2 regions of the Rhodopseudomonas sp. P1 genome follow, and region 2 is predicted to be linked to the other one. Evidence: predicted binding sites of a transcription regulator. Region 2 holds the regulator's gene; the other holds the start of a gene.
What was found. Region 2 encodes HrcA, which represses chaperone genes, less so after heat shock. Its sites were predicted from a motif close to GTTAGCACTCNCNNNNNGNGAGTGCTAAC; they were not measured.
Positions count from the first base shown of each region.

Region 1: groES (co-chaperone GroES) is a predicted target of HrcA. The motif match lies at 4,398-4,426, and genes of this name have one in related genera.

Region 1 is NZ_CP088006.1:2,407,821-2,419,019, forward strand. Features, by position in the region: gene LRC39_RS11165 (autotransporter outer membrane beta-barrel domain-containing protein) at 1-1,167, shown strand, start outside; gene LRC39_RS11170 (UPF0149 family protein) at 1,225-1,911, opposite strand; gene groL (chaperonin GroEL) at 2,247-3,887, opposite strand; gene groES (co-chaperone GroES) at 4,040-4,354, opposite strand; gene LRC39_RS11185 (usg protein) at 4,796-5,080, shown strand; gene LRC39_RS11190 (NupC/NupG family nucleoside CNT transporter) at 5,293-6,543, opposite strand; gene LRC39_RS11195 (RuBisCO large subunit C-terminal-like domain-containing protein) at 6,724-7,824, shown strand; gene LRC39_RS11200 (cupin domain-containing protein) at 7,814-8,311, shown strand; gene LRC39_RS11205 (protease inhibitor I42 family protein) at 8,318-8,692, opposite strand; gene LRC39_RS11210 (SDR family oxidoreductase) at 8,761-9,513, opposite strand; gene LRC39_RS11215 (GNAT family N-acetyltransferase) at 9,594-10,754, opposite strand; gene LRC39_RS11220 (GNAT family N-acetyltransferase) at 11,010-11,199, opposite strand, start outside.
Region 2 is NZ_CP088006.1:339,657-350,855, forward strand. Features, by position in the region: gene rpaR (HTH-type quorum sensing-dependent transcriptional regulator RpaR) at 74-805, opposite strand; gene gshB (glutathione synthase) at 1,022-1,963, opposite strand; gene LRC39_RS01650 (YraN family protein) at 2,036-2,428, opposite strand; gene rsmI (16S rRNA (cytidine(1402)-2'-O)-methyltransferase) at 2,415-3,371, opposite strand; gene LRC39_RS01660 (penicillin-binding protein activator) at 3,589-4,788, shown strand; gene LRC39_RS01665 (winged helix-turn-helix transcriptional regulator) at 4,806-5,168, opposite strand; gene LRC39_RS01670 (nuclear transport factor 2 family protein) at 5,167-5,568, shown strand; gene hemW (radical SAM family heme chaperone HemW) at 5,573-6,730, opposite strand; gene rdgB (RdgB/HAM1 family non-canonical purine NTP pyrophosphatase) at 6,720-7,352, opposite strand; gene rph (ribonuclease PH) at 7,404-8,117, opposite strand; gene hrcA (heat-inducible transcriptional repressor HrcA) at 8,272-9,360, shown strand; gene grpE (nucleotide exchange factor GrpE) at 9,451-10,074, shown strand; gene LRC39_RS01700 (hypothetical protein) at 10,179-11,120, opposite strand.

The DNA of each region.
Region 1 (11,199 bases), 2.1 Mb from region 2:
GGCACCTACGTCCTCACCGGCGACACCAGCGTGTCGGCGTTCTATTCGCTGATCGCCAACTACGATCCGAACAACGTCTATCTGCAGGCGGTGCAGACCCGCGGCTTCACTGAGGTGGCTCTGACCGCCAATCAGCGCGCCACCGCAGGCGTGCTGCAGGCGATGGGGAGTAGCGGCGGTCTTCGTGCCGGCGTCGCGGCGTCGCCGACCGACACTGCGGCACGGGCGGCGTTCGATCAGCTCTCGGGCGAGGCCTTCGCATCGGCCAAGACAGCGCTGCTCGACGACAGCCGGTTCGTGCGCGAAGCGACCTCGCGGCAGGTGCAGTCCGCGCTGCGCGGACCTGCCACGGCGGTATGGGCGCGCGCCTATGGCTCGTGGGCGAAGGCTGATGGCAATGGCAATGCCGCAGACGTGCGTCGCAACGCCGGCGGCGTACTGTTCGGTGCCGATGGCGAATTGTTCAACGCGCTGCGGCTCGGCGTGGTCGGCGGCTATGGGTCGACCTCGATCAATCTCGACGGCGGCCGCGGTTCGGTGACGGGCGACACCTACAGTGTCGGCGTCTACGGCGGCCGGGCCTGGAACGCGCTGGCGGTCAGCTTCGGCGCCAATCACGCCTGGCATAATCTGTCGTCGAGCCGCACCGTGGCGCTGACCGGCTTCTCGGACCGGCTGACCGCGGACTACAACGCCCGCACCACGCAGGTCTATGGCGATGTCGGTTACACCGTCGAACTCGGCCGCGCCGCGCTGCAGCCGTTCGCCGGCCTTGCTTATGTCAGCCTCGACACCTCCGGCTTCACCGAGCGGGGCGGGGCGGCTGCGCTCCGCAGCGCTGGCGACAATGTCGATGCGACGTTCTCGACACTCGGCCTGCGTGCCAACGGTGCGCTGACGCTCGGCACCACCGCCGTGACGGCGAGCGGCATGGTCGGCTGGCGGCACACGATGAACACCGTGATCCCCACCGCCACGAACGCGTTTGCGACCGGCAATGCGTTCACGGTATCGGGTCTTCCGCTGGCAAAGGACGCTGCTGTGTTCGAAGCCGGCCTCGGCACCGCGCTCAATCCGAGCACCGCGCTCAGCGTCAACTACTCCGGACAGGTCGGCTCAAGCATCTCTGACCACGGCGTCCGCGCCAACCTCCGCGTCTCGTTCTGAGCCGACAACGCGGCTGCCGGATGAGCGATCGTCCGGCGGCCGCCGCACCGCGGTGCTTCAGGTCATCCCGCAGCAGCGTTTGTACTTCTTGCCCGAGCCGCAGGGGCAGGGGTCGTTGCGGCCGACTTTGCGTGCCGCTGAGGGCGGTCCCCATTCGATCTCGCGCCGCGCCGGGTCATGGGCGATGCGCCAGCGGTTCAGCGTCAGGATCCAGCCGGCGATCTGGTCGGAGTTCGGCGCGGTGATTGCGGGGCGATCGCTGGGCGGACTGTCCGCTTCGGCGTTCGCCTCAGCGTCGGCAATCTCGATCAGATCGAGCAGCCCGTTGAACGCGGCCGTCGTCGCTTCGTCGGCATCGTCCAGGCGGCTCCACGTCTCGGGCCGCAGGTCGGTCGCTGCCGCGAAGCCGTCGATCCAGACCTGCCACACCAATTCGCCGCTTTCGGGATCGACCGGCAGCAGCGGCTGGTAGCGCTCGGGGTGGTCCGACAGCGTCCGGGCGACCGAATTGTAGTACTGCACGATCAGCGCGAACACGCGGTTGGCGTGCGCGGGATCGGTCAGCGGCGAGGGAGCGTCACCGACCTGCCAGACCGTCGGCAGCCAGTCGCCGGGCTTGATCGGCTCGGGACACAGCAGCAGGCCGGCAACGAAGCCGTCGAGTTCCTCGACCAGCATGGCGTCGGGGCCGAGCGCCTCCAGCGCGTCGTCGAGCCTGTCGATATAATTTGCTGATTTGGCCATGGATGGGTTCGCTCGGGCGGTGGTGAGAGGGAGCGCCCTCTGTAGCGCGGATCGCGCGATGGTGCGCGCTCTTGGAGTAAATGCGACAATCTTCGAGATCGTCATTCCCAGACGCGAGCGAAAGCTCGCGGGCCCGAAATCCTTAACCACTGGAGTTCAAGCTGGATCAAGAACGCATCGACGGCTGTGCTTGACCGCTAGCACAGCGAGTATGGGTTCCGGGCTCGCGCTTCGCGCGCCCCGGAATGACGAACGAGAGATTGGAATTTGATAGCCGAACAAAAAAAGCCCGGCGTTTCCGCCGGGCTTCATCGTCTTTGCGAAGGTCGCTGGACTTAGAAGTCCATGCCGCCCATGCCGCCGCCCGGGGGCATCGCGGGGCCGCCGGCGTTCTTCTTCGGCAGTTCGGCGATCATCGCTTCGGTGGTGATCAGCAGCGCGGCCACCGAGGCGGCGTTCTGGATCGCGGTGCGCACCACCTTGGTCGGGTCGATGATGCCCTTCTTGACCAGGTCGCCGTATTCGCCCGACTGCGAGTCGAAGCCGAACGCGTACTGCTCCTTCTCGAGCACCTTGCCGACGATCACCGAGCCGTCTTCGCCGGCGTTGATGGCGATCTGACGGGCCGGGGCGGAGAGGGCGCGACGCACGATCTCGACGCCGGTCTTCTGGTCGTCGTTCTTGGTCTTGAGGCCCTTGAGCTGCTCGGAAGCGCGCAGCAGAGCGACGCCGCCGCCCGGGACGATGCCTTCCTCGACCGCGGCGCGGGTGGCGTGCATCGCGTCATCAACGCGATCCTTGCGCTCCTTCACCTCGACCTCGGTCGCGCCGCCGACGCGGATCACCGCGACGCCGCCGGCGAGCTTGGCCAGACGCTCCTGCAGCTTCTCGCGGTCGTAGTCCGAGGTGGTCTCCTCGATCTGCGCCTTGATCTGCGCGACGCGGGCTTCGATGTCGGCCTTCTTGCCGGCGCCGTTGACGATCGTGGTGTTCTCCTTGTCGATCATCACCTTCTTGGCGCGACCCAGCATCTGCAGGGTGACGTTCTCCATCTTGATGCCGAGGTCTTCCGAGATCGCCTGGCCGCCGGTCAGGATCGCGATGTCCTGCAGCATGGCCTTGCGGCGGTCACCGAAGCCCGGCGCCTTGACGGCCGCGACCTTGAGGCCGCCGCGCAGACGGTTGACGACGAGGGTGGCGAGGGCTTCGCCTTCGACGTCTTCGGCGACGATCACCAGCGGCTTGCCGGTCTGCACCACGGCTTCGAGCAGCGGCAACAGCTCGTTGAGGTTGGAGAGCTTCTTCTCGTTGATCAGGATGTAGGCGTCGTCGAATTCAACGCGCATCTTGTCGGCGTTGGTGACGAAGTAGGGCGAGATGTAGCCGCGGTCGAACTGCATGCCCTCGACGACATCGAGTTCGGTCTCGAGCGACTTGGCTTCCTCGACGGTGATCACACCCTCGTTGCCGACCTTCTTCATCGCGTCGGCGAGGAACTTGCCGATCTCCGAGTCGCCGTTGGCCGAGATGGTGCCGACCTGAGCGATTTCGTCGTTCGAGGTGACCTTCTTGGAGTTCTTGACGAGGTCGGCGACGACGGCTTCCACCGCGAGGTCGATACCGCGCTTCAGATCCATCGGGTTCATGCCGGCGGCAACCGCCTTGGCGCCTTCGCGGACGATCGCCTGGGCCAGCACGGTCGCGGTGGTGGTGCCGTCACCGGCGGCGTCGGCCGACTTCGAGGCGACTTCGCGCACCATCTGGGCGCCCATGTTCTCGAACTTGTCGTCGAGCTCGATGTCCTTGGCGACGGTGACGCCGTCCTTGGTGATGCGCGGCGCGCCGAACGACTTGTCGAGGACGACGTTGCGGCCCTTCGGACCCAGCGTGACCTTCACGGCGTTGGCGAGAATGTCCACGCCGCGCAGCATGCGGTCGCGGGCGTCGACGCCGAATTTGACTTCTTTAGCGGACATAAGAGGTTTCCCTTGGGTTGGATCGTTGTCTCCTCATCCTGAGGAGCGGACCGCAGGTCCGCATCTCGAAGGATGAGCGGTCTCAGCGTGTGGAGCTCACCCTTCGAGACGCGCCTTGCAGGCGCTCCTCAGGGTGAGGGACAGCCAAAGGCTCAGGCGGCCTTCTTCTTGGCGCCGGCGTCGGTGATGACGCCCATGATGTCGCTTTCCTTCATGATCAGCAGCTCTTTGCCGTCGATCTTGACCTCGGTGCCGCTCCACTTGCCGAACAGCACGCGGTCACCGACCTTGAGGTCGATCGGGATCAGCTTGCCGGCTTCGTCGCGGCCACCCGGGCCGACGGCAACGACTTCGCCCTGCGAGGGCTTTTCCTTGGCCGTGTCAGGAATGATGATACCGCCGGCGGTCTTCTCTTCGGCGTCGATGCGCTTGACCACGACGCGGTCGTGAAGCGGACGGAAGTTCATGCAAGTCCTCCTAAGTGTCTGAACTTGTTTCAGAAATCGAAATATTGGCAGTCGCGGACATTGAGTGCCAGCGCGACACGGACGAGATAGTCGAGGGTTTTCGGGAGACAAGGGCTGCGCGCGAAATTTTTAGCACTCGCGCGGAACATCTGCCAAACACCGTGAACGACGATGCGGCGACAATCAAGCCCCGACGATCCCGTGCCCTTGGTGCCCCTGTTAGCACTTGTATTAAGTCGCTGCTAAGGCTGCATTTTTCCGCATCTGCCGTCGATTTTTGACTTGAGATGCCCAGTCCAGATGCGTCACATTTTCAGGTGCGCGGGGTGGGCAAGTGAAGACCGGAGCCCAGCACCGCGGGGACAGCAGACGGAAGGACGGCATTCCCAGGCAATCCCGGTCGCGAACTGTTGCGGAATGCTGGTTCGGGAAGGAGGATTTATGGTCGAACGAGGTGCAGTTTCTGAAGACTTCAGGAAGCAGGTGCTCGGCTACGGTCTGACGACGGCCGAGATTCTCTATCGCCGCCCCGACCGGCAGTGGCTGCTGCAGAGCTACACGTGGCAGGACTACGACCTGGCGCCCGATTTCCCCGCCCTGAATGACTTTCTCAGTTTCTGGAAGGCGAAGCTCGAGGGGCCGCTGTTCGCCGTCACCGTCGCGCATTCCAAGCTGATCAAGCCGGCCGAGCTGCGCGCGATCGACGGTGTCTTCAGATTGCACTGACTTCGTTATTGCCGGTCGGCGGTCCCTTCGTCGGCCGGCAGCGGATAGGGCGACCATTGCCGCGCGCCGCGGTCGTAGCGGCAGAGCGGCACGTTGAGCAGGGATCGATTGCGACAGTTACCGCGATACGGTTACGGCGCTGTTTCCACAGCGGCCGAGATTAGTTGTGCCGATGTTGGTGAGCGTCGAAAAACTGATCGCAGTGCGCAAGACTACGTCAATAGCCCCACCACCGCACCCATCAAGCAGGTGGTCAGTGTGCCGGACACGATCGAGCGCAGGCCGAGGGCTGCGATCTCTTCGCGGCGCTGCGGGGCCATTGCGGTCAGGCCGCCCAGCATGATGCCGAGGCTGCCGAAATTGGCGAAGCCGCACATCGCGTACAGCATGATCAGCTTCGAGCGCGGGTCGAGCGCATCGGGCGGCAGCTTTGCCAGCTCGACATAAGCGATCAGCTCGTTGAGGACGGTCTTGATCCCCATCAGCGAACCGGCGGTGACCGCCTGATCCCATGGCAGGCCGAGCAGCCAGCACACCGGCGCCATCAGATAGCCGAGCAGCCGCTGCAGCGTGATCGCTTCACCGCCGACATGCGGCAGCAGGCCGAGCACGGCGTTACCGAGATACACCAGCGCCACCAGCACGATCAGCATCGCGATGATGTTGAGCAGCAGTTCGAGGCCGGCTGCGGTGCCCTTGACGATTGCATCCATGCTGCTGACCGCGATCTGGCCGGGGTCGGCGAGTTCGCCGCCGGTTGCGCGCGCTTCGGTCTCCGGCACCATGATCAGACTGACCAGAATCGCGGCCGGCGCGCCGAGCACCGAGGCGATGACGAAGTGCGCGGCGGCGTCGGGCAGCACCGGCGCCAGCAGCGTGGCGTACAGCACCAGCACGGTGCCGGCGATGCCGGCCATGCCGCCGGTCATCACCAGAAACAGTTCGCTGCGGGTGAGCTGCGCCAGATAGGGGCGGATGAACAGCGGCGCTTCGACCATGCCGAGAAACACATTGGCGGCGGTCGATAGCCCGACCGCGCCGCCGACGCCGAGCGTGCGCTTGAGCAGCCAGGCCATGCCCCGCACCACCGGCGGGAGGATCCGCCAATAGAACAACAGCGTGGTCAGCACGCTCATCACCAGCACCACCGGCAGCGCCTGAAACGCGAGGATGAAATCGGCTCCCGGCGCCTTGATGTCGAATGGTGCCGGCGCGCCGCCGAGATAGCCGAACGCGAACGAGGTGCCGGCCCGGCTCGCCGCCGAGATCACGCCGACTGCATCGTTGATCGCGCTGAACGCCTGAGCGGCGCCGGGCAGCTTCAGCATCGCCACCGCAGTCAAAAGCGTGATGCCGAGCCCGATCGCGACCTGCCGCACCGACACGCGGTCGCGATTCTCGCCGAATGCCCAGGCGAGCATCAGCAGCGCGAACACGCCGAATCCGGATTGCAGTTGAAGCATGTCGTCCCCCGAGCCGAAGCCGATGGGTAGGCCAGGGCAGGGCGCGCTGGCAAGTCGACTAAAGCGCGGGCCGCTGGGGCGCGGCCGTCATCTTGGCTTCGTCGTGGGCGGCGACAGTGCGGCCGAACGGGTTGTGCTAGACAAGGCCGACACCTCGGACTTCCCGATATCGGATTGAACATGAGCGAGCGGATTATCGTCACCTATCAGGTCGCCTCGGCGCCGGGGGAGATCGCTGCCCGGGCCGAAGCGCTGGCGATCGAGCAGAGCGTCGAGTGTCCGCTGGCGGCGGTTACGGAGCAGCGGATCCGCGAGGAGATCGTCGGCCGGGTCGAGGCGATCACGCCGATCGGCGAGGCTCGTTTTTCGGTGCAGGTCAGCCTGGCGAGCGCGACGGCGCCGGCCGAGCCCGGACAGCTCATCAACATGCTGTTCGGCAACAGTTCGATCCAGCCCGACGTGACGCTGGCCGACGTCGAACTGCCGCCGGCCTATCCGGCCGCCTTCGGTGGGCCGAGGCTCGGCATCGCCGGTCTTCGCGCCAAGCTCGGCACGCCGCGGCGGGCGCTGACTGCGTCGGCGCTGAAGCCGCAGGGACTGGCGCCGGAGGCACTGGCTGGGCTGGCGCACCGGCTGGCGCTCGGTGGTGTCGATCTGATCAAGGACGACCACGGCATTGCCGATCAGGCGTTCAGTCCGTTTTCGGCACGGGTGCCGGCGGTGGCTCGCGCGGTGCGCGAGGCCTGCGACTCTCGGGGCGCCGCGACGCTGTACGCGCCGCATGTCTCCGGTTCGCTCGACGACATGCGGCGGCAGCTCGACATTGTCCGCCGCGAAGGCCTGTCCGCGGTGATGCTGATGCCGATGATCATTGGGCTGGCCAACTTCCACCTGATCGCCAAAGAGGCGGAAGGGTTGGTCATGCTGGCGCATCCGTCGCTGGCCGGTGCGCAGCGGATCGCGCCCGATCTGCTGCTTGGCAAACTGTTCAGGCTGCTCGGGGCGGATGCGACGATCTTCCCGCATCACGGCGGCCGGTTCGCCTACACGCCGGAGACCTGTAGCGCGCTGGCGGACGCGGCGCGGCGCGACTGGTACGATCTGAAGCCGTGCCTGCCGGTGCCGGCCGGCGGTATCGCGATTGATCGCATCCACGAACTGCTGGCATTCTACGGCTCCGACGTGATGCTGCTGATCGGCGGCAGCCTGCTGGCGGCGGGCGAGCAACTGATCGAGCAGGCGGCGCGGTTCACCGCGGAGGTGGCAAGCCATGGCCAATGACGATTCAGCAACGCCGCACCCGACCGCGGGCGAGCGCCCTGGTGTCCGCGCGCAGACTGCCCCGGGCCGCTGGGATGGCGTCGCGGTGATGCCGTACAAGCAAACCGCCGAGGCGCCGTTCCAGGACGTCTCGCGGCAGCTTCTATTCTCTGATCCGAATCTCGCCTGCGAGTGGCGCTATTTTGAAGTCGACGAGGGCGGCTATTCGACGCTGGAGCGTCACGCCCATGTGCATGCGGTGATGATCCATCGCGGGCGCGGGCAGTGCCTGGTCGGCGACACGATCAGCGATGTCGGGCATGGCGATTTGGTGTTCATCCCGCCGATGACCTGGCATCAGTTTCGTGCCAATCGCGGCGACTGCCTTGGCTTTCTCTGCGTCGTCAATGTCACGCGTGACCGGCCGCAATTGCCGACGGCGGACGATGTTGCGGAGCTGCGTAAGAACGAACGCATCGCCGACTTCATTCGCACCGGCGGCGAGTAGCTGCGGTCAGCGTGGCGCGATCTCGACCGTGACGGTGTGGCGCTGCGCCGGGGCCTGGTTCTCCCAGTCGCGCAAGTAATCGAACACCGCGGTGGCGGTGCCGTCCTTGCGGGCGATGATGCGGAACGACCGGGTGCCGGGGACGCCGACCATCGGCTGGTGGACGACATCGCCGCCGCCCTGGCGGTAACCAGCATCGGAAATCTCGATCAGGTCGAGATTGCGGCTCGCTTTGGTGTCGAGATGCCAGCGATAGCCGGTCGACGGATTCTCTTTCAGGCTGAAGCTGGCTTCGCCGCCGACCGCGAGGCGCAGTGTCTCGGCAGTGTCGTCGGCCCGCGGCGGCGCGACGCCTGCAACCAGCGCAATGCCAGCCAGCATGCCGAGCAGTCCTAGTCGTCGGAAGGTCCTGAACGATGTCCGCATGTTAGATCCCGGAGGGACGCGGCTCAGCCGCGTCCGACGAATGGCATCTTGGTCGCCATCACCGTCATGAACAGGACGTTGGCGTCGAGCGGCAAGCCTGCCATGTAAGCCACCGCATCGCCGACCGCCTTCGCATCCATCCGCGGCTCGGCGATGGTGCGGCCGTCGGGCTGCAGCACGCCTTGTACCATGCGATCGGTCATCGGCGTGGCCGCGTTGCCGATGTCGATCTGGCCGACCGCGATGTCGTAGGCGCGGCCGTCGAGATTGCTGGCCTTGGTCAGACCGCTGATCGCGTGCTTGGTGGCGGTGTAGGCGGCCGAGAACGGCCGCGGCGCGTGCGCCGAGATCGAGCCGTTGTTGATGATACGGCCGCCGCGCGGGGTCTGATCCTTCATAATGCGGAACGCGTGCTGGGTGCACAGGAACGGCGCGGTGAGGTTGGTCGTCACCACCGCCTGCCACTGCTCCAGCGGCAGATCTTCGAATGGCACCGGCGGGGCGCCGATGCCGGCGTTGTTGAACAGCACGTCGAGACGGCCGTAGCGCTGCACGGTGGTGTCGAACAGCGTGGCGATCGATGCCGGATCGGCCATGTCGGCGACAACCGGCAGGCTCTCACCGAATTCGGCGCCGAGCTTCTGGGTCTCCTGCAGCAGTTGCAGCCGGCGCCCGGCCAGCACCACGGTGAATCCGGCCTGCATCAGCGCCAGCGCCGCGGCACGGCCGACGCCGGTGCCAGCGCCGGTGACGAGGGCGATCTTGGTGGTGGGCATTGGCGTCTTCCCGATGTTGTTTCTTGTTGGATGTCGCCGCGATCGTAGACGTTGTCTGCTCGGGCAACAAGCAAATCGGATTATCGATCGGCAGCAGCTTGGCTTGCCGGCCTTTTATCCAAGAATCGTTTGGCCCTCGACAGCCCGCTCTGCATCCGCCCTCGATAGGTCTGCAGCGTGTGCCAAGCGCGGTCCGATCGCAGCGCCGCCTCGCCGAGAAGAGTTCGCCCGGCGACAAACGACGCCAAGGTCACCTGCTGATTGGCAAAGCGATATTTGTAATCCTCGTCGCCACAGAGAAAGTCGATCGTCGTGGCGCCGTGATCGATCGACCAACGGATGTAGTCGAACAGCAGGATATAGCCGGGCGAGCTGCGATCGAAGGCGGCGTCGTACGTCGTAACGTAAGCCATCATCGTATCGTGCTGCATCAGATTGATCGTCATGGCGACGATCACGCCGTCTCGCTCAAGCACGAACACCCGAAGCAGTCCTTTGTCGGCGAGCACTTGCGCAAGCGTCTCCAGCATCGGCGAGCCCTCATCGAACAGCGGCGCCACCAGACCGTTCCGCTCGCACCAGGCACGCTTCAGGTCGGCACAGCGCCGCACCGCAGGGCCAATCGGCTCCTCGGGCGACAGCAGGCGGAATTCGACTTTTGCACCTTCCGACAGGCTTTTCAGCGAGCGGCGATAGTTTCGACGCGCATTTCCGGACTGCGCATCGAACCACGCCTGACTGCTGGCCCATGGGCCGACGACGCGGAGACTGGTGGCTTGCCGATAGTGCGGGCGCAGCGCGCGGCGATATCCAGATTTATCGTTGGCGAGTGTCCGCACTGCAGCCGTTGGCAGGAGATGGCCGAGGTAAACAGCATCGAAGCCGCCGTGCGCGTGGCTGTAGTCCCACATCCGTTCGAGCACCGACGGGTCGGCGGTTGGGCGCAGAAGGGCATCGCAGTAGTCGGAATAGTCCTTGGCGGCCCATTCGAGGACGCGGACGCCATGCTGGCGACAGATCGCAAGCGGCAGGACGGCCTCTAGAGTGTCGCCGCGCCACGCAAGGACGATAAACAGGCTCCGCCGTTCCCGATCGGGAAGCGCACCCCACCAAGCTGCGATCCAAGCGTGGCTCTGAAATACGACGGCGCCGGTGTGTTCCCACAGCGCCTCCCAGGCGGGGCCGATTTCCTGCAGGCGCTCTTCCGTCTGCACGATTTCCAGCCGTTCGCCGTTGGTCATTCTCACGTCTCTCAAGGTATTGTCGCAACTCAGTATGCTTGTGATGTCGGCCGACAACCTATCATTGAGGTAAGTCGAATTGAAAATGATCGCCAATACGAATGAAAAGGAGAGTTAATCAGGCTGGAATGTCTTTGCTGACTGTTCCAAAGATGCGCATTCGCGAGCTGTACGGAACGACCGCTGTGCTCGGTCTCGATCGACCTGCATCCCCTTCGACCGCGGTTGCTCCTTAGTATCAAGAAGACCCGCGATTCATCCGAGTTTGGCTGGACGACCCATGTAGCGTGCGTCGGCGCCGTAGCTGGCGAGCTTTTGGGAGAGCTCTTTGCTGTCGATTGGTTCGAAGCCCAGTCGCTGCCAAAACCGAACGGTGCCGCCAACAGCGACCAGCGAGATGTTGTCCGCAGTCTCGACGGCATGCTGTTCCAGCGTTGAGAGAATG
Region 2 (11,199 bases):
CTCCTGCAGTGGGTCTGCAGGCGGGAACAGTGCAGGTGCGAACGGGAACCTAACTACTGTCCGATCGGACAGGTCACAAACGGATCAATCCGAGCGTCAATGCCTTGGCGACCGCGGCGGTGCGGTTGGCGGCGTCGAGCTTGCGGGCGGCTTCGATCAGATGAAATTTCACGGTGCGCTCGGTGATGCAGAGAATCACCGAGATCTCCCAGGCGGTCTTGCCCTGCGCCGCCCATTGCAGGATCTCGCACTCCCGCGGGGTCAGCCGGTTGCGCCGGATCGGCTTTGGCCGGCTGAGCGCGCGCAGCCGACTATGCGCGTAGATGCTGACCAGCTGCATCGCGCCGCGCGCCGCCGGGCTGAGATCCGGCTCCCGACCGGCCATGCTGATCGCGGCGCTGCCGTCGTCGTAGTGCAGCGGAATGCAGTAGCCTTCGACCAGTCCGAACTCGGCCGCGCGGGTCATCACCCGGTGGGCGGCCGGATCGCGGTCGCGGTCGTAAGGCGCCTCGGACCATACGAAAGGATGAACCGTGGTGGCGCCATGACGCGGCACCGGATCGACCGCGCTGAAGTTCTCGCTCACATAGAGGTCGAACCAGTCACGCGGCCAGCCGTTCGCCAGCGTCAGTTCGGGCAGCCCGGCGTTCCGCGATGGCAGGCCGGCCATGATGTAGGCGGTAAAACCGCAGCTCGCGATCATCGATTCGAACCGGCTGATCAGCGCTGGCGCCTCGAGCCGCTCGACGGAATCGACGAATTCCAGCGCCCGCCGTCCCCAATGCTGATCTTCGCCGACGATCATACCGCCGCTACCTCTGATCCCATTACCAGGAACAGCGGGGTCATGTGCCAGCCGCCGCCCGTCCCGACATCATTAGCTTACCGTTGCCGTATTCACCACGCGTCCATATTCCGACAGCTCCCGTGAGCGTCCGCATAGTGGACGATCTCCGTAGTTGTGCGGCCACCTTTGCCGACTGGCAAGGGCGTCGTTGCTTGGTCTCTCTTTGGCGGCAGATCAGGCGCGCTTGGCCTCGATCACGTCCCAGATCTTCGCCGCGATGTCGGGCCCGCCGAGCCGTGCCACCGCACGGATACCGGTCGGCGAGGTCACGTTGATTTCGGTCAGGTAGCCGTCGATTACGTCAATACCGACGAATAACAGCCCGCGCTCACGCAGCTTTGGCCCGAGTGTCGCGCAGATCTCGCGCTCGCGCGGCGACAATTCGGTTGCCGCCGCGGCGCCGCCGCGGACCATGTTGGAGCGCAGATCGTCTTCAGCCGGCACGCGATTGACCGCGCCGGCGAATTCCCCGTCGACCAGGATGATCCGCTTGTCGCCGTGCTTCACCTCGGGAAGGAAGCGCTGGATCACCCACGGCTCGCGGAACGTGACCGCGAACATGTCGTAGAGCGAGCCGAAATTGATGTCCTGCGGCAGCACCCGAAACACCGCCGCGCCGCCATGGCCGTGCAGCGGCTTCATCACCACCGCGCCGTGCTCGGCCCGAAAGGCGTTGATCTCATCCTTGTCGCGGCTGATCAGCGTCGGCGGCATCAGCTCGGCAAAGTCCATCACGAACAATTTCTCCGGCGCGTTGCGCACGCTGGCCGGATTGTTGACCACCAGCGTCGCCGGATGAATCCGCTCGAGCAGATGCGTCGAAGTGATGTAGGCGAGATCGAACGGCGGATCCTGCCGCAGCAGCACCACGTCGTAACTACGCATATCGACGCGGATCGGTTCGCCCAGGGTGAAGTGATCGCCTTCCTGATCGCGCACTTTCAGGCTCTGTACTGATGCGACGACGTCGTTGCCGCGCAGCGACAGTTTGTCGGGCGTGAAGTACGAGATCGCGTGGCCGCGAGCCTGCGCTTCGAGCAGCAGCGCGAACGTCGAATCGCCGCGGATGTTGATGCGCGCGATGGGGTCCATCTGGACGGCGACCTTCAATGTCATGTCGTGTGTTCCGGAGTTGGCAGAGCGGCGGTGACGATGCGGGGTGGCGGCGGCTTGGTCAAGCAGCCGGGCTCATGGCGTGGCGTCGAACGCGCCGGGCAAGTGCCGCGGCGCTGTGTTGGGGGCAATCAGGATGGCGTCGAAGCGCAGCTCGCTCATCGCGTGTTCGGGATGCCGGCTCAGCCATGCTTCGGCGGCCGCAACGATGCGGCTCTGCTGCCGCGGCGTCACTGCGTAGGCGGCATCGTCGACATTGCCGCGCGCCTTCACCTCGACGAACGCCACCAGCGCGTCGCGCTGCGCCACCAGATCGATTTCGCCGCAGCGGGTTTTGAAGCGTCTCGCCAGGATCCGGTAGCCTTGTCGTTCGAGATAATCCGCCGCGCTGGCTTCAGCCGACAGCCCGGTGCGAAACGCTGCGATGCGCGCCAGCACGGAGGGCTGCGAACGATCAGTCTTCGCCATCGTCGGCCTCGCGCTGCCGCGACAGCTCCAATGCGCGCGCGTAGATCTCGCGCTTGTGACGGCCGGAGAGTTCGACCGCCTGCGCGACCGCGTCCTTGACGCTGTGGCGAGTCAGAGCTTGGTTCAGCCAGCGGTCGAGGTCGTCATCGCTCATCACCCGTGAGGCCGGATCGGGTGGCCCGATCACCACGACGAATTCGCCGCGCGTCTCCATCGTGTCGGCCTGCGTGGCGAGCTCGCCGAGCGTGGCGCGTCGTACCTCCTGATGCAGTTTGGTGAGTTCGCGGCAGATCGCCGCCTCGCGCGTCGCACCGAGCAGGTCGGCAAGATCATGTACCGAGTTCTGAATCCGGCTGCCGGCCTCGAACAGCACCAGCGTCGCGTCGATCGCCGCCAGCTCACCGAGCCGCGTGCGGCGGGCTCCCTGTTTCGAAGGCAGAAAGCCGTCGAAGAAGAAACGGTCGGTCGGCAGGCCGGCGAGCGACAGGGCAACCAAGACGGCCGACGCGCCGGGTAGTCCGATCACTTGATGTCCGGCGGCGTACACCTCGCGCACCAGCTTGTAGCCGGGATCGGAGATCAGCGGCGTACCGGCATCGGAGACCAGCGCGACCGACTGGCCCTGCGCCAGCATTTCCAAAAGCTTCGGTCGCGCCTGCGCGGCATTGTGCTCGTGGTACGGCTTTAGCCGCGCCGAGATGCCATATCGTTCGAGCAAGCGGTGGGTAATTCGTGTATCTTCGCACGCGATCAGATCGGCACCGGCGAGCGTTTCCAGCGCACGTAGCGTGATGTCGCCGAGGTGACCGATCGGGGTGGCGACCAGATGCAGTCCCGGTGCGATGCGCGGAGCGAGCAGACGTTGGCCGGCGACCAGAAACGTTCGTGCCTCCGGTTCCGCGGCTGCGGGCGGCGGTGCTGAAATTTCTGGTTTGACGCGCATCGTCACTAACTTGATCGGCCTGGAGGCAGGATGGCAGAGGAAAGGTTGAAAACGACGGCACGGTGATTTGTCCGGCGCTCTTAATGAGCATAAACCTTTTGGCCCGGTTATTCATTGGCCGACATTGTGATGAAATCTTCCGTCAAAGGCCGAAAGGCCGATCGTACGGAGGACGACACGGGATCCGGCAGCCCGCCGGACCGCTGCAAGAGATGGCATGGCAAGCTTGCACGATCCACACACGAAACCGTTGCGAACCACCCGCCGCACCGCGCTGGGCCTGCTCCTCGGAGCGCCGCTGCTGAGCGCCTGCTCGGGCGTCCAGCAAAGCCTGAGCGATCAGTTCGGCCAGCAACAGCCTGCCGCCGGGCCGGCGCAGCAGCCGGCTGCGGTCGGCAACGGCCGGGTCAAGGTCGGGCTGGTGCTGCCGTTGTCGGCGCCGGGCAACGCCGGGCTCGCCGCACAGTCGATGAAGAACGCCGCCGAAATGGCGCTCGCCGAATTCCGCAATCCGGACGTTCAGCTCCTGATCAAGGACGACGCCGGCAATCCGACCGGTGCACAGACCGCGACCCAGCAGGCGCTGGACGAAGGCGCGGAGATCATTCTCGGTCCGCTGTTCGCCCAATCGGTGCCGGCTGCGGCGCAGGCGGCCCGCGCCCGCGGCGTGTCGGTGATCGCGTTCTCGACCGACTCCAGTGTCGCCGGTCGCGGCGTGTTTCTGCTGAGTTTCCTGCCGGAGTCCGACGTCAATCGCATCATCGGCTATGCCGGCAGCATCGGTAAGCGGTCCTATGCGGCGTTGCTGCCCGAGAACGCCTACGGCGCGGTGGTCGAAGCTGCGTTCAAGCAGATCACCAGCCAGAAGGGCGGCCGCATCGTCGCGTTCGAAAAATACGGTGCCGACCGTGCCGGTCCGGCGCGGACCATCGCGGCCTCTCTTGCCAGTGCCGATGCGCTGTTGCTCGCCGATGATGGCGACGCGCTGGCCGCGGTGGCCGACGCGCTCGGGGCTGCCGGCGCGGATCTGAAGCGGGTGCAGCTGCTCGGCACCGGGCTGTGGGACAATCCGCGGGTGTTCGCCACGCAGGCCCTGCAAGGTGGCTTGTTTGCGGCTCCCGATCCGTCCGGCTTCCGGGCGTTCTCGGGCCGCTATCGCGCCCGCTATGGCCAGGACCCCGTTCGCACCGCCACGCTTGCTTATGACGGCGTCGCGCTGGTGGCGGCGCTCGCCCGCACCCAGGGCCCGCAGCGGTTCTCCGCCGAAACGCTGACCAATCCGTCCGGCTTCGCCGGCATCGACGGGCTGTTCAGGTTTAGGGCCGACGGCACCAACGAGCGCGGCCTCGCGGTGATGAAGGTCGCCAGCGGCGGTGCGCAGGCCGTTGCCGGTTCGCCGAAGAGCTTCGGCGCCTGACAACCTACGTCAGCGCCTCAGGGCTTCTGCTCCACCCAGCCCAGCAGGGCGTCGAGCGCAGGGCAAAGCGACTGCCCCCAATCGGTGAGGTGATATTCCACTCTCGGTGGCACTTCCGGATACACCGTTCGGGCCACAATGCCGTCGGCCTCCAGTTGCCGGAGTTGCTGGGCCAGCATCTTCTGCGAAACGTCGGGGATTGAGCGCTCCAGTTCGGAGAACCGCAAGACGCGGCCGCCGAACAGATGAAACAGGATCAGGATTTTCCAGCGCCCCTCGAGTAGCCGGAAGCCGGCCGCGATTCCCTGCGCGGCGGTCAGCGGCGTGTGCGCTGGGTTACTTCGAGGTAAGTCACCGACCTTTTGGTGCGTTCTTGCCATGGCCGCAGCCTATTGCCAGCTCTGTCACGTCGCAATCCTGCGGCGCTTTCGAGAGTTGAGCGAGGTCCCCATGACGGTTTCCCTTCCGGCACCCATCGAAGCCTATTTCGTCGCCTCCAATGCACGGGCGGTGCAGGATGTTGCAGCGGCCTTCGCCGCCGATGCCGAGGTCCGCGACGAGGGCAAGATCCATCGTGGGCGCGAAGCGATCGCGGCCTGGAAGCGCGCGGCACTCGACAAGTATCAGATGCAGATGGAGCCACTGACGATCGAACGGGCCGCACAGACCGCGATCGTGACGGCCCGCGTCGCGGGCGATTTTCCGGGCAGTCCCGCGCGGCTGACCTATCGGTTCGGTCTCGGCGAGGACGGCATCACATCGCTCGAGATCGGCGCATAGTCCGCTAGGCTGCCAGATCGGCCACGACGGCGTCGAGCACCGGGAAGCCCTCTTGCGTCACGCGCAATCGGCCGTCGGCGTCGACCGCGATCGCGCCCTCCTCGCGCAGCAGCGCGATCCGCGACGGATCGAGCGGACGGCCGGACAGTAGTTGATAGCGCTGCGGGTCGATGCCTTCGGCGAGCCGCAGCCCCATCAGCAGGAATTCGTCGGCGCGCTCTTCGCTGGTGAGGCGTTCGTCGGCGATCAGCCCGTGCCCGGTGGCTTCCACGCGCATCAGCCAGCTCTCGGGACGTTTCTCGGTGGCGGTGGCGTAGCGCGCCGCACCGATATCGAGCCGGCCGTGGGCGCCGGGGCCGATCCCGGCATATTCCTGGCCGCGCCAGTAGATCAGATTGTGCCGGCATTCCGCGCCCGGGCGGGCGTGGTTGGAGATCTCGTAGGCCGGCAGGCCGAGTTCGGCGCAAACTGATTGCGTGACGTCGTACAGCGCCCGCGCCTCGGTCTCGTCCGGCGTCGGCAGCTTTCCGGCCTTGTGCAGCGAATAGAACGGCGTGTCGGGCTCGATGGTGAGTTGATACAGCGACAGATGCTCGGCGGCCTCGCCGATCGCGTAGCGCAGCTCGGCTTCCCACATCGCCGCGGTCTGTCCCGGCCGCGCATAGATCAGGTCGAATGAATAGCGGTCGAACGCCGATTTGGCGATCGCTACCGCATTCAAGGCTTCTTCGGCCGAATGCAGCCGGCCGAGCGCCTTCAGCGAGGCGTCGTCGAGCGCCTGCACGCCGAGCGAGACGCGGTTGACGCCGGCGGCGCGATAGCCGCGAAACCTCGTCGCCTCGACGCTGGTCGGGTTGGCTTCGAGCGTCACTTCGGCGTCGGGCGCGACCTGCCAGTGCCGGGCGATCGCATCCAGGATCGCCGCCACCGTCGATGGCTGCATCAGCGACGGCGTGCCGCCGCCGAGAAAGATCGAGCTCACCTGGCGCGGCCCGATCCGCTCGGCGGTGGTGGCGATCTCACGCGTAAACGCGCGGGCGAACCGCTCCTCGTCGATCGCGGCGTGGCGGACGTGGCTGTTGAAGTCGCAATACGGGCACTTCGACAGGCAGAACGGCCAGTGCACGTAGACGCCGAAAGCTGGGTCGGAGCTAGCCCGCAAGGCAAATCTCCGCCAGTTTGACGAACGCCTTGGCGCGGTGCGACAGGCCGAGGCCGAGCGGCGGTAGGCCGTGCTTCTCGACGCTGGTCATCTCGCCGAAGGTGCGGCTGTGACCCTCGGGCAGGAAAACCGGATCATAACCGAAGCCGGCGGTGCCGCGCGGCGGCCACACCAAAGTTCCGTCGGCGCGGGCCTCGACCTCTTCGATATGCCCGTCCGGCCAGGCGACGCACAGCGCCGAGACGAAATGCGCCTTGCGCTGCTCCGGCGCAGTCGCACCTCGCTCCTGGAGCAGGCGCTCGATCCGCGCCATCGCGCCGGCAAAATCCTTCGAATCCCTGGCCCAGCGGGCCGAATAGATCCCGGGAGCGCCGTCGAGCGCATCCACCGCAAGGCCGGAATCGTCGGCAAACGCGGGCAGCTGCGCGGCCTTGGCGGCGGCTTCGGCCTTGATTCGGGCATTGGCCTGGAAGCTGTCGCCGGTTTCGTCCGGCTCGGCGAGGCCGAGCTCGCCGGCGGAGATCGCCTCGATGCCGTAAGGCGCCAAGAGCTCTCGCATCTCGGCCAGCTTGCCGGGATTGTGGGTGGCGATCACGAGCTTGCCGGTGATTCGACGATGCATGGCGATGTCAGCCTAGCTCAGCTCGCGTTGCAAAGAAGTGGCAGGAATGACTCACCCAACCGCCATTTTCTGCAGGTCCACCAGCCGGGCGACGCCCTTTTGCGCCAGCGCCATCAGCTGCAGGAACTCGTCCTGCGAGAACGGGGTGCGTTCCGCGGTGCCCTGCACTTCGACCAGACGGCCGTCGCCGGTCATCACGAAGTTGGCGTCGGTCTCGGCCTCGGAATCCTCGGCGTAGTCGAGGTCCAGCACCGGCGTGCCGTTGTAGATGCCGCAGGAAATCGCCGCGACGTTGTCGCGGAGCACCTGGCCCTTGATCATGTTGCGGGCCTTCATCCAGTTCAGGCAGTCCGCAAGCGCCACCCAGGCGCCGGTAATCGAGGCGGTCCGGGTGCCGCCGTCGGCCTGCAGGACGTCGCAATCCACCGTGATCTGACGCTCGCCGAGCGCCTCGAGATCGACGATGGTCCGCAGCGAGCGGCCGATCAGGCGCTGAATCTCCACGGTCCGGCCGTTCTGCTTGCCGGCGGACGCTTCGCGGCGGGTGCGCTCCAGGGTGGCGCGCGGCAGCATGCCGTATTCAGCCGTCACCCAGCCGCGGCCCTGCCCCTTCAGCCACGGCGGCAGCCGCTCTTCCAGGGTGGCGGTCACCAGCACGTGGGTGTCGCCGAACTTCACCAGGCAGGAGCCCTCGGCATATTTGACGACGCCGCGTTCCAGCGACACGGCGCGCAATTCGTCGGGCGCACGGCGGCTCGGCCGCATGGGGGACCTCCATCTATGGCAGGGGGAAGAACAATGTTGCGGTGCTTTTAGGGGGCCGCAGCCGCAGCGGCAAGGGTTGCGGGCCAAAGCCATGCGCTCCCCGCTTGTAACCGGGCCGAAGCGACGACAAATTAAGGGGATTACGGAGGACAATTTGGCTCAGCACGACCCGATCGGCCTGATCGCGCCCAATGCCGGCCTTGCCCAGCTCAACGAGCGCTCGCGGGAGATTTTTCGTCAGATCGTCGAAAGCTATCTCGCGACCGGTGAGCCGGTGGGCTCCCGCAACATTTCCCGTCTGATTTCCGTCCCGCTGTCGCCGGCCTCGGTGCGCAACGTGATGGCCGATCTCGAACAGCTCGGCCTGATCTACGCCCCGCACACCTCGGCCGGCCGGTTGCCGACCGAACTCGGCCTGCGGTTCTTCGTCGACGCTCTGATGCAGGTCGGCGACCTGACCGAGCCGGAGCGGCAGTCGATCCAGGCGCAGCTTTCGTCGGTGGGACGGGCCCACACGGTCGAAGCCGCGCTCGGCGAGGCATTGACGCGGCTGTCCGGCCTGACGCGCGCCGCCGCGGTGGTGCTGACCGCCAAGGCCAACGTCCGGCTCAAGCACATCGAATTCGTCAGGCTGGAGCCGGAGCGTGCGCTGGTGATCCTGGTGGCCGAAGACGGCCAGGTCGAGAACCGCGTGCTGACGTTGCCGCCCGGGGTGCCATCGTCGGCGCTGATCGAAGCGGCCAATTATCTCAACGCGCGGATTCGCGGCCGGACGCTGGCCGAAGCCCGGCTCGAGCTCGAATCGCTGATGGTTCAGAACAAGGCCGAGCTCGATCAGCTCACCCAGAAGGTCATCGCGGCGGGCATCGCCAGCTGGTCCGGCGGCGACGGCGAAGACCGGCAGCTGATCGTGCGCGGCCACGCCAATCTGCTTGAAGACCTGCACGCGCTCGATGATCTGGAGCGGGTGCGGCTGTTGTTCGATGACCTCGAGACCAAGCGCGGGGTGATCGATCTGCTCGGCCGCGCCGAAAGCGCCGACGGCGTACGGATCTTCATCGGCTCGGAAAACAAGCTGTTCTCGCTGTCGGGCTCGTCCACCATCATCGCGCCTTACAGCGACGGTGCCGGCCACATCGTCGGCGTGCTCGGCGTCATCGGGCCTACTCGGCTGAACTATGCGCGGGTGATCCCGATGGTCGATTACACCGCGCGGATCGTCAGCCGGATGCTCGGCGGCTGATTTTCCGAAACTTGATTTTCGCGCCGCAAACCACGATATCCCGGCCAGCTCTCCCGTAACGATCCAGAGATTTTTCAAGAAGGTAGCGTGATGACCGAGACTGATGGACAGAAGGACAACAACCAGGACACGGCGCAGGCCGCCGCCGATCCGGTCGTTTCCAAGCCGTACATCATGCCGGACGACCCGGAAGAAGGATCGAACGAGGCACTGGTGCGCGAGGCTGCGGACGCGCGCGACAAGATGCTGCGGACGCTCGCCGAAATGGAGAATCTGCGGAAGCGGACCCAGAAGGAAGTCGCCGACGCACGTACCTATGGGGTGACCTCGTTCGCGCGCGACGTGCTCGATATCGCCGACAATCTGCAGCGTGCGCTCGACGCGGTGCCGGCCGACGCCCGCGCCAATGCCGAGCCGGGTCTGAAGGCGCTGATCGAGGGCGTCGAGCTGACCGAACGCTCGCTGCTCAACGCGCTGGAAAAGAACGGCGTCAAGAAGTTCGATCCGAAGGGCCAGAAGTTCGATCCGAACTTCCAGCAGGCGATGTATGAAGTGCCGGATCCGTCGGTGCCGGCCGGCACCGTGGTGCAGGTGGTTCAGGCCGGCTTCACGATCGGTGACCGTGTGCTGCGTCCGGCGCTGGTCGGTGTCGCCAAGGGCGGCGCCAAGGCGGCGCCGAGCGACGGCGGCAGCGAGACCGGCAGCGTCAACTGAGGCGAGCTGCGGCTTCGGCGCGAGCCGGAGCCGCGCCGCCGATCAGCCTCAAGTTGCTCTGAGAGAAAAAACGACGCGCCGCCTGCGCGTCGTTTTTCATTTGATCAGCGCGGTTGCAGACCGTCGCGGACTTTGCGGAAGCGCGGAAACGCGGTTTCCCATTGCTCTTTCGGCGACGAGCCGATCACCCGCATCGCCACATTGGCGCTGCCGAAGCGCAGCCACTGCACCACGGTCACTGGCGTATTGTCCTTGCCGCTGACGCCGGTGACCCGGGTCTCGAATCCGGGTGCGCCGTCGATCCGGATCGGCTCCGACATCGTGATCTTGCTCTCGCGCACGCCGGGGATCGCTTCGGCCGCCTGCTGGGCGAAGCGGGCGCGGTCGTCGGTCTTCTCCGGCACCGAGCCGATCAGGCCGAGCACCATGAACGGGCCGGTCTCGACCGCCTCTTCGTTGCCGTCGGTCAGCAGCAGCGCAGCCCCGGGCGCCAGCGTCCGCACCGTCTTGAAGTCGCCGAGCTCGCGGATCTTGAACGGCATCTGCGCGACCTGCTCGTCGACCGGCACCTGCTGCCGCACCGACACCGAGGACAGCATCTTCTTGACGGCCTCGTCCGAGTAGGTCTTCGCCTCGGTGGCCGGCACCTGGACGGCGACATAGCCGGAAAACAGCTTGCTGCCGGGCACGATCAGCGAGTAGCGGCGGACCTTGTCGGGCCCCACCACGGCATCTTCGGCGGTGAAATAGCCGTTGCCGGCGGTGGTCTCGATCTTCTCCGGCTTGACGTTGCCGAGCGAGCTTTCGGGCGCGGCTTTGAAGGCCGCGTCGATCTGATCGAACGCCGGCCCCGGCAGCTCGGACACCAGCACCTTGACGCCTTGGTCGGCGGACTCAAAGCCCAGGAAGGCCGTGGACTGGTTCAGCCCCGGCATCGGTACGATGCCGACCCGGATGCCGCGTGGGTAAACCGCATCGGCGGCAACCGCGTTGGTCGCGGCGGCCGACAGCAGGGCAATCGCAAACAAGCGCGCTATCTGTCTCATGGCGAGTTGTCCTGGGGCTGCATTGAGGCCGTTGTTTGGTCGGGTTCGACCGGGTTTGGTGCTGCAAATCGGACGGCCG